DNA from 3 places in the Geobacillus sp. BMUD genome. Region 2 is predicted to be linked to each of the others. Evidence: riboswitches for the same ligand, from Rfam matches in the RefSeq annotation. Region 2 holds a riboswitch; each other region holds the start of a gene.
The links. Region 2 has a riboswitch for cobalamin ahead of ETC05_RS09185 (ABC transporter substrate-binding protein). Riboswitches for the same ligand answer to the same signal wherever they lie in the genome.
Positions count from the first base shown of each region.

Region 1: linked by a shared signal. The riboswitch ahead of ETC05_RS12560 ((2Fe-2S) ferredoxin domain-containing protein) and the one ahead of ETC05_RS09185 (ABC transporter substrate-binding protein) in region 2 are both predicted to bind cobalamin.
Region 3: linked by a shared signal. The riboswitch ahead of ETC05_RS00170 (ribonucleoside-diphosphate reductase subunit alpha) and the one ahead of ETC05_RS09185 (ABC transporter substrate-binding protein) in region 2 are both predicted to bind cobalamin.

Region 1 covers NZ_SDLA01000011.1:62,367-65,821, reverse strand. Annotated here, with positions in the region: gene ETC05_RS12575 (glycerophosphodiester phosphodiesterase family protein) at 1-511, opposite strand, end outside; tRNA gene ETC05_RS12570 (tRNA-Gln) at 685-756, shown strand; gene rraA (ribonuclease E activity regulator RraA) at 1,001-1,486, shown strand; cobalamin riboswitch at 1,546-1,739, shown strand; gene ETC05_RS12560 ((2Fe-2S) ferredoxin domain-containing protein) at 1,924-2,298, shown strand; gene ETC05_RS12555 (HoxN/HupN/NixA family nickel/cobalt transporter) at 2,301-3,008, shown strand; gene cobJ (precorrin-3B C(17)-methyltransferase) at 3,010-3,455, shown strand, end outside.
Region 2 covers NZ_SDLA01000006.1:123,583-127,037, reverse strand. Annotated here, with positions in the region: gene nagE (N-acetylglucosamine-specific PTS transporter subunit IIBC) at 1-1,348, shown strand, start outside; gene ETC05_RS09190 (PH domain-containing protein) at 1,518-2,132, shown strand; cobalamin riboswitch at 2,393-2,591, shown strand; gene ETC05_RS09185 (ABC transporter substrate-binding protein) at 2,732-3,455, shown strand, end outside.
Region 3 covers NZ_SDLA01000001.1:37,438-40,892, forward strand. Annotated here, with positions in the region: gene ETC05_RS00165 (ATP-binding cassette domain-containing protein) at 1-666, opposite strand, end outside; cobalamin riboswitch at 874-1,069, shown strand; gene ETC05_RS00170 (ribonucleoside-diphosphate reductase subunit alpha) at 1,200-3,455, shown strand, end outside.

The DNA of each region.
Region 1 (3,455 bases), on a different contig from region 2:
GGCTTTGCAGCAGGTGCGCGACGGCCTTTTCGATGCCGGGCTGTTTCGTTTCGATGTACAACGGGGCTTCCACACGCTCCGCTTTCAACAGCTGAATGACCTCATCAAGCGTCGGGACGCGCTCGCCGGCAAAGCGCGGAGCAAACCACGCCCCAGCATCCAACTTTTTGAGCTCACGAATTGAAAAATCGCTGACCTGCCATGGCGATCGGCGCGGATAGACTGTTTCGGCATTTGTCGTCCGGACGAGTGTGGCATCATGCAAAGCAACGAGCTTCCCGCCTCGGGTTGCCCGCACATCGACTTCGATATAGTCCGCCTGCATGCGGGCGGCGAGGCGGTAGGACGTGAGCGTATGCTCCGGCGCGTGTCCGGATGCGCCGCGGTGAGCGATGATGATCGGTTTCGGGGCGACGGACGGCTGTGCAGCGGTTGATGCGGCGAGGCCGAGCGGCAGGCACAATAACAACAACACATGAAGCCATTGGCGGAGGGCGGCGGTTCGGCGCAACGTCGTTCCCCCCTTTCTGTTTTGCATCATAATGCCCGGATGCGGCAGTTGTAAAGAGTTGGTTAAAACGTGCGGAAAATGCATCTGTATTTTGCCGCATGCAGCAAAATGATATTCGTTTTTTGCGCATAAAGAGCCGATTGGTGCTCCATACTATAAATGGCAATCAACGTTGGGCTATAGCCAAGCGGTAAGGCAACGGACTTTGACTCCGTGATGCGCTGGTTCGAATCCAGCTAGCCCAGCTGAATGGCCGGACGGGGCGGCATTCGCCACGTAGCCGGCAGGCAGAAACGGCTTCCGCCATGTCGTGCGGGGCCGTTTTTTCGTTCGCCGGACAGCGGGAACGAGCAAATACTTTCAACGTCCGGTTGTCTAGCAAGACTCCACATCCGATTTTCGAATATAAACAGCGCCGCAAAAAAAGGCGTAGTCGGCAGGACTTTGGCGAATGGCGGCGAATGCAAAAAGGGAAAGGGGAGAGCGACAATGAAAACAGCCGATTTATGCGATCAATTTTTAGACGAGTTGCAAGTATGCGAGTTGCCGTTCCAATCATATGGCGGAAAACAGATGTTTTCCGGGCCGATTGCGACGGTCGACGTGTTTGAGGACAACGTTCTTGTCCGGGAAGCGCTCGAGACCGTTCCAGCGGGGACGGTGCTTGTCATTGACGGAAAAGGGTCGCGCCGCGCCGCGCTATTAGGCGACCGGCTGGCGCAAATCGCTTGCGAGAGGGGGCTTGCTGGCGTCATCATCCACGGCTGCATCCGCGATTCAGCGGAAATTGGCGCCATGCCGATTGGAGTAATGGCGATCGGCACATGTCCCGTGAAAAGCAAAAAAGAAGGAAAAGGCGCCCGCGACGTTGTGCTCGAGTTTGGCGGCGTGCGCTGGGAGCCGGGCGCATACGTGTACGCCGATGCGGACGGCGTTGTCGTCGCGCGCGAAGATTTGTCAGTCAAAAATGGTTGACGGACGCCCCTAGGTTGTACTACGATGAAAACGGATGCTTGTTCCATGACAGTGTAGATATGGCGAAGAACAAACAAGGTGCCTAAGCCTGCTTAGGGGCTTGGGTGAAAAGGGAAGCCCGGTGAAAATCCGGCACGGTGCCCGCCACTGTGATGGGGAGCTTTGCGGCAGCAAGTCACTGAAGGATGCTTCGGGAAGACGCCGCCAAGCGATGATCCTAAGTCAGGAGACCTGCCTTGTTTGGATCGGACGGATGCCTACGGGACTATAGGCAGACGTGCGGGAGAATGATGGCTGCATAAGGCCTGTTTGGGTCGTTTATGACTTTTGTATACATTTTTCTGCACCTCTGCTGTAGAGGTGCTTTTTCTTTTGCCTGAAACCTGCCCGTCTGTCTGCATCTGAATTCTATCATTCTAGCCAAAAGGGGGGATTCGATGGCGACGTGGGACTTAACAGGGATGAAGCACCATGTGTTCATTTGCAACGGGGGGACGTGCCTCCGTCATGGCGGGGATGACGTCACATTGGCGGTCCGTGAAGAGATCACCCGCCTCGGGCTGGATGACCTCGTTCATACGACACGAACGCGCTGCAACGGCCGCTGCCAGGACGCGTGCGTGATGATCGTCTACCCGGACGGCATCTGGTACCGGCAGATGACGCCGGAGAAGGCAAAAGAGGTCATCCATCGCCATTTGCAAAGCGGCGAGCTGCTTCGTACATGGGCGACGTATGAATATTGTGAAGACGGGTTGGCCCGTCTTGACGGGACGGAGTCGGTTATTGGCATTCAAAAGAGGAGGATGTAATGATGGAATGGGCGAGTTATGCAATGTTAGCGATATTTCTCGGCATGCGTCATGGGATGGACAGCGACCATGTTGCGGCCATTGCGGATATGGTCGGAAGCGAGTCGCGGCGAAGACAGCAGTTGGCACTCGGAATCATGTACGCTATTGGACACGGAGCGATCGTGTTTGTCATGGGGATGGCGGCACTCGTAGTTGGTGCTCGGCTTCCCGAGTCGTCAGCCGCCGCCATTGAGCTCTTAGTTGGTGGTACGCTTGTGCTGCTTGGCGGGATGATGCTTTTTTCTCTTTTTCGGCGGGGTGAGGTGAAAAGCCGGTTTCAGCTCCTTTATGAGTTCGGCTATACGGTTACTCGATGGTTGCGGGGAGGGAGAGAAAGGGGCAGTTGCCGTCCTTTTTCGCATGTTGGTTGGGCTGGCGCCTTGATCATCGGCATCATTCATGGCATTGGCGTCGAAAGCCCGACCCAGCTAGCCATTATCACCCGCGCAGCCGGAAAAGTGCATGTGAGCGCCGCTGCCCTTCAGCTTGGGCTGTTTGTCGCCGGCCTGCTCATGGCGACGATGGCCACAGCGGCTGGATTATCATGGGGATTTTGGAAAGCAAAACAACGGGAACGGCTGTTTTATGTCCTTGGTGCGGTCACAGGGATTTACAGCATATGGTTAGGGATGTCGATGATAATCGAGATATGGAGAGGGGGGCTGTAAAGTGAGCGGCAAACTGCTCATTGTCGGCTTCGGCCCAGGCAGTGTTGACCATATGACGAAGCGGGCCCGCGAAGCGATTGAAGAAAGCGACGTCATCATCGGCTATAAAACGTACATCGAACTGGTGCGCGACTTGATTGTTGGCAAGGAAATCATCAGCACCGGCATGACCGAAGAGGTGAGCCGCGCCCAAGCGGCGGTGAAATGGGCGGAGCGCGGCAAAACGGTCGCCGTCATTTCCAGCGGTGACGCCGGGCTGTACGGCATGGCGGGACTTGTCTACGAAGTGCTGATTGAAAAAGGCTGGACGAAAGACGATCCGATTCAAGTGGAAGTCATCCCGGGCATTTCCGCCATTCACTCGTGCGCCGCTTTGCTTGGGGCGCCGATTATGCACGATGCATGCACGATCAGCTTGAGCGACCATTTGACGCCGTGGGAGCTGAT
Region 2 (3,455 bases):
TCTCGGAAAAGCGTTAATGCTGCCGATTGCCGTTTTGCCGGCGGCTGGATTGTTGCTTCGGCTTGGTCAACCGGACTTATTAGATATTCCATTTATCGCTGCTGCAGGTGATGCGGTGTTTTCCAACTTGGCGTTGATTTTCGCCATCGGCGTGGCGATCGGTTTTGCCAAAGACGGCAACGGCGCCGCCGCTCTGGCCGGCGCGATCGGCTACTTTGTGCTAACGAAGGGCGCTGCCGCGATTGATAAAGACATCAATATGTCTGTATTAGGTGGCATCATCTCCGGGGTGATCGCCGGACTTTTATACAACCGCTATCATGATATCAAGCTGCCCGACTGGCTCGGCTTTTTCGGCGGCCGGCGGTTTGTGCCGATCGTGACATCGCTTGTGATGCTCGTGCTTGCTCTTGTTTTCGGCTACATTTGGCCGCCGATTCAAGACGGCATCAACGCGGTTGGCCATTGGATCGTTGGCGCTGGGGCTGTTGGCGTCGGCATTTTCGGGTTCTTAAACCGGCTGCTGATTCCTGTCGGATTGCACCATGTGTTAAACAGTTTTGTCTGGTTTGTCTTTGGCGAATATAACGGCAAAACCGGCGATTTAAGCCGCTTTTTCGCCGGTGACCCGGATGCGGGCATTTTTATGGCCGGCTTCTTCCCGGTGATGATGTTCGGTCTCCCGGCGGCAGCGCTGGCGATGATCGCCGCGGCGAAAAAAGAGCGGCGCAAAGCGGTCGCGGGCGCGCTCCTTGGCGTGGCGTTGACGTCATTTTTAACCGGGATTACGGAACCGATCGAATTTTTGTTTATGTTTTTATCGCCGCTCTTGTACGTCGTTCATGCCGTGTTGACCGGCTTGTCGCTCGCAGTGGCGACGGCGCTTGACATCCACCACGGGTTTACGTTTTCGGCTGGGGCGATTGACTTTTTCTTAAACTACGGCATTGCGCAAAAACCGTATTTATTGATTGTCCAAGGACTCATCTATGCCGTGATCTATTTCGTTGTTTTCTATTTCTTGATTACGAAGCTTGATTTAAAAACGCCGGGGCGTGAAGACGACGTAGAAGGCGAGTTTACCGACAGCGGAGCGGCGCAGTCGGGGGTCAAATACGAGGACCTTGCTGCAAACTATATCGAAGCGTTGGGAGGAAAGGATAATCTCGCACAAATTGACAATTGTGTCACACGCTTGCGCCTAAAAGTGAAAGACATGTCAAAAGTCAACGAAGCAGAATTGAAACGTTTGGGAGCGAAAGGTGTGCTTCGCCTCAACCAAACGGACTTGCAAGTGATTGTTGGCACGGATGTCGAATTTTTAGCCAATGCGATGAGAAAACAGTAAAAAGCGAAATGGTTGGGCCGTTCAATGGTTGGCAAACATGAAACTTTTTTTTGCCCTCCACGTATGACTATAGAGGATGCGGTGCTCTGCCAAAACAACCTGCGTTGCTGCTCGTTGCGGAGCGGCGCGAGCCAATGAAAAATGGAAGGGGTCGGGGCGAGAAATGAGCATGTTTGGAAAAGTCGCGGCCGATGTGCTTGGATTGAGCGACATCGGTTCGGTCATTCAGCCGAAAGACTACGACAAAGTCGACGCCGATGATTACGTGATGCACGAGGATGGAGAAAAAATTTATTTCCTTATTAAATCGAAATCCGATGAGTATTGCTTCACCAACCGCGCGCTCATTCATCTGGACGGCACGAGTGCAACAAGCAAAAAACGGACGCTGCGCCGCTACGATTACTATAAGCATCCGATTTCCGACGTGTCGCTCGAGACGGCCGGAACGGTCGATTTGGACGCGGAAATCAAATTCAAAATCGGGTCGCACGCCTACTCGATTGATGTGCATAAAAAACATATCGAGGAACTGAAAGATTTGTATAAATCGCTGCTTGCGATCGCCGACATTTGCCGCGAAAATGAAATGAAGCTCGACTATGCCGAGCGGAGCCTCGAGCTGGCGACCAAGGTGTTTGCCAACATGCGCAGCGACGGCGCCAATGTGTCGGCTGATTTTCAGGCCGTGAATGAATACGCGTTTCGATGGCTGACGGAAGCGAAAAAGAACTATACGATGAAAGATTTCGGCTTTGTGTTTGAAAAATACATCGAGCAGTGAGGAGATGAAGCTTGCATTCGGGAAAGACGCCGGGCCAGAGGGGGGCGTCTTTCCTGTTTTTCAAAGGAGCGCATCGTTGCCAAACGGTGAAGGGTGCGAGAGTGGAGATAGGCAACGTGGCGGCGTTTTGTGACTTCATGCGGACACGAACGCTGAGCCGCCGCAAGGAGCGGCGCTTGCTTGTTGTCGCCCGGTCGCAAATTGATGGTTGTCAAATGATCGATGTTGCTTTAATATAAAAATGTCCATATCCGAATTATTTAGTCGATTCGCAGCAAGGTGCCGAAAAGGCTTAATAGGGAATCCGGTGGGAATCCGGAGCTGTCCCCGCAACTGTCAATGCGGACGAAATGAAATCGCCACTGTACGGACGGATGGCTTGCGCTGTTTTCCGTACGGGAAGGCTTCAGAGTAGGATGAAGCATGAGCCAGTAGACCTGCCTTGCTTGCCGCAGTTTCCGAATCTTCGGGGGGTGAGACGCGGAAACAGTCGCACAGGGCATTGTTGTGCCCATTGGCGGTCTGTTTCACGCTCATTCCCCGACCGGACGGAATGGGCGTTTTTTATTGTACATACATCACTGAAGGGGGAATGACGGATGAAGCGTTGGGCATGGCCGGCGGTGGTGGCGGTGTTCTTCTTTTTGGCTGCCGTGCTGGTCGGTTGCAGCAGCGGGGCGAACCATAACGCCGAGCCGGTGAAACAAAAGGAGCCGAAAACGGAACAAGCAGCGTTTCCGGTGACGGTGAAAGACGGGCTTGGGGAAGATGTCACCATCAAAGCGGAACCGAAAAAGATCGTCTCGCTCATCCCAAGCAATACGGAAATCGCCTATGCGTTGGGGTTGGGCGATAAGATCGTCGGCGTCAGCGATTTTGACAATTACCCTGAAGACGTCAAAACGAAAACGAAAATCGGCGGGATGGAATTTAATGTCGAGAAAATCATTTCCCTCAAACCGGATCTTGTCTTGGCTCATGCGTCAAGCGCCCATAACTCGCGCGATGGCCTGCAGCAATTGAAAGACGCCGGCATCACCGTGCTTGTCGTCAATGATGCGAAGTCGTTTGCTGATGTATATGCGTCGATTGAACTGATCGGCAAAGCGACGGGGACAGCGGACAAAGCGGAACAAATCATTCACGGCATGAAGGAGAAATTGACGCAAATCAAGGAAAAAGCAAAACAAATTCCAGCCGATAAGCAAGCGAACGTTTGGATTGAAGTGTCGCCGCCGCCGCAGCTGTATACGGCCGGCAAAGGGACGTTCATGGATGAGATGCTTCAAGTGATTTCAGCGAAAAACGTCGCCGGCGGCTTGG
Region 3 (3,455 bases), on a different contig from region 2:
GCCGTGATCAATTACGGCGATGCGGTCTGCCAATTCGTCCGCTTCTTGTAAATATTGGGTTGTCAGCAGCACCGTTGTCCCCATATTCACCAAGCGCCGGATCGTTTCCCACATTTGATTGCGCGTGCGCGGGTCGAGTCCGGTGGTCGGTTCGTCAAGAAAAATGAGCGGCGGCTGGGCAATGAGGCTGGCGGCGAGATCCAGACGCCGGCGCATACCGCCAGAGAAATGTTTCAATGGGCGCTTGGCTGCTTCTGTCAAGCCAAATTCCTCCAATAATTCGCTTGTTTTTCGCCTTGCTTCTGTTCGGCTCAGCCCCAGAAGCCTAGAAAAGATCATTAGATTCTCTGTTGCGCTGAGCGTTTCGTCAACAGAGGCGTATTGACCGGTGACACCAATCAATTGCCGGACGATTTGCGGTTGTTTGACGACGTCGTACCCAAAAATTTGGGCGGAACCGGCGTCCGGGCGCAATAACGTCGCTAACATTCGGATTGTCGTTGTCTTGCCGGCACCATTGGGGCCCAGCACACCATAGATGGTGCCCGCGCGCACACGCAAATTGAGACCGTCCACGGCCCGGTGGTCGCCAAAGGTTTTCACCAATTCGTGTGTTTCCACTGCCCACTCTTGATGGGCGGGTGAGATTTGGGGTTTGTATCCCATTTTGTGTCCCCCTCCTTCGTATGATTCTCGTACATGGTGAATCGTAGCATGCTTTTATGAACGGAATGTGAACAACGGCATGATTTTTTGAGGAAGAGAAAATTTGATTCACCCACTCTTGCAATTCTCCCGGTTTTGGTATATGCTTGTTCCATCAGGATGATCATCTACTATATATTGTTTTGTTCTCTTTTTTAAACAACTATATATCGTTTCGCCAAGCAATGGTGTCCATCAGGACTTAATAGGGAATCCGGTGTGAATCCGGAACTGCCCCCGCAACTGTATGTGCGGACGAAATGGGATGGCCACTGGCGGCAAGAGCCATTCAGCGCGCCGCTGGGAAGGACCCAAAGTAGGACGATGCACGAGTCAGGAGACCTGCCTTGCTTGGAACGTTTCATGTTCTTCGGGGTGTGAGAAGATGAAACGATAGGGGAAAAGAAAAAGGGAGTTCGTCTGCCTTTTTCCGTCTGTCGTTTCATCCGCTCGCCTGCCCGAGCGGATTTTTTTATGGAGGAGAGGGGAAACGAATGACAGTGTCCACGAAGTCTATTGTTGTCGATGATCAAGGAAAAGAGAAATCATTTTCGCGCGAGGAGTTTGCTAGGTTGGTGGAGCAGGCGGCGGCAGACTTTGTCCGTTTGTCGCTCGAGGAATATGAAGAACGTGTATGGCAGCTTCTCAGCCGAAAAGAGATGGTCACCTTCGAGCAGCTGTATCAAACCGCCATTTTGGAAGGGCTGTCGTATATTAGTGAGGAGGAGCCGGAATGGACGTTTGTGTGCGCCCGGCTGTATTTGCAGCAACTGTACCGCGAGGCAGCACGGCATCGCGGGTACGAGGAGCGCAAGCGGTATGGCGATTTCTACTCGCTCCTTGTTGCGCTGACGGAACAAGGAGTATATCATCCGCTGCTGCTTGAACGTTATACGAAAGAAGAAATTGAGTCCATCGGTGCGCTTCTTGATCCGGAGAAGGACAACTTGTTTACGTACATAGGATTGCGCACGCTTGCGGATCGGTATTTGGCCCGCGATTATGAGCGGCGGCTGTATGAATTGCCGCAGGAGCGATTTTTGGTCATCGCCATGACGCTCATGGCGAATGAACCGCAGCAGCGGCGGCTTGAGTTGGTGAAGGAAGCGTATTGGGCGTTAAGCAACCTATACATGACCGTGGCGACGCCGACGCTTGCCAACGCCGGGAAGTCATACGGCCAGCTGTCGAGCTGCTTTGTCGACACGGTCGATGACAGTTTGCAAGGGATTTACGACAGCAACACCGACATCGCCAATTTATCGAAATCGGGCGGCGGCATTGGTGTCTATTTAGGGAAAATCCGGTCGCGCGGCAGCGACATCAAAGGATTCAAAGGGGTCTCCTCCGGCGTCATCCCGTGGATGAAGCAGCTGAACAACACAGCGGTGAGCGTCGATCAGCTGGGGCAGCGAAAGGGAGCCATTTCCGTCTATTTGGATGTGTGGCATAAAGATATTTTTGCGTTTCTCGATGCGCGGCTCAACAACGGCGACGAACGACTGCGGACGCATGACTTGTTCACCGGCGTTTGCATCCCTGATTTGTTCATGGAACAGGTCGAACAGCGCGGCGATTGGTATTTGTTTGATCCGCATGAAGTGCGGAAGGTGATGGGATTTAGCTTGGAAGACTTTTATGATGAGGAAAAAGGGAGCGGCAGCTTTCGGGAGAAATATTGGCAATGCGTCAACGAACCAAGGCTGTCGAAAGAAAAAGTGCCGGCGATCGAAGTGATGAAAAGCATTATGCGCAGCCAGCTCGAGTCGGGGACGCCGTTTATGTTTTACCGCGATGAAGTGAACCGGCAAAATCCGAATCGCCATCTCGGGATGATTTACTGCAGCAATCTTTGCACGGAAATCGCGCAAAACCAAAGCCCGACGGTGATGAAGCGGCAATATGTGAAAGACGGGATGATTGTGATCGAAAAAATCCCGGGCGATTTTGTCGTCTGCAATTTATCGTCGATCAACTTGGCACGTGCGGTGACCGATGGGGTGTTGAAGCGGCTCATCCCGATTCAAATGCGGATGCTTGATAATGTCATTGATTTAAATAACATTCCGGTGCTGCAGGCCGGCTTGACGAACGAAAAATACCGCGCTGTCGGGCTTGGCACCTTTGGCTGGCATCATTTGCTGGCGTTAAAAGGCATTCGCTGGGAGTCGGAGGAAGCGGTCCGCTACGCCGATGAACTGTATGAAACGATCGCGTATTTGGCGATTCAAGCGAGCATGGAGCTCGCCAAAGAAAAAGGGAGCTACCCGGCGTTTGCCGGATCGGATTGGCAGACGGGCGCTTATTTCGAACGGCGCGGCTACCAAAGCCACGGCGAGCTCGATTGGGACCGACTCAAGAGCAATGTGGCCCGCTACGGGGTGCGCAACGGCTATATCATGGCCATTGCTCCAAACGCCTCGACGTCGATCATCGCCGGCAGCACGGCGAGCATTGATCCCATTTTCCTAAAAGTGTATGCCGAGGAAAAGAAAGATTATAAAATTCCTGTGACCGTGCCGGATCTAAACGAACAGACGACATGGTATTACAAATCGGCGTACCATATCGACCAACGTTGGAGCATCAAGCAAAACGCCGCGCGCCAGCGCCATGTCGACCAAGCCATCTCATTTAACTTCTACGTCATGAATACGATCAAGGCAAAGGAGCTGCTCGATTTGCATTTGACGGCGTGGAAGTCGGGGTTGAAAACGACGTATTACGTGCGTTCGACATCGGGGACGATC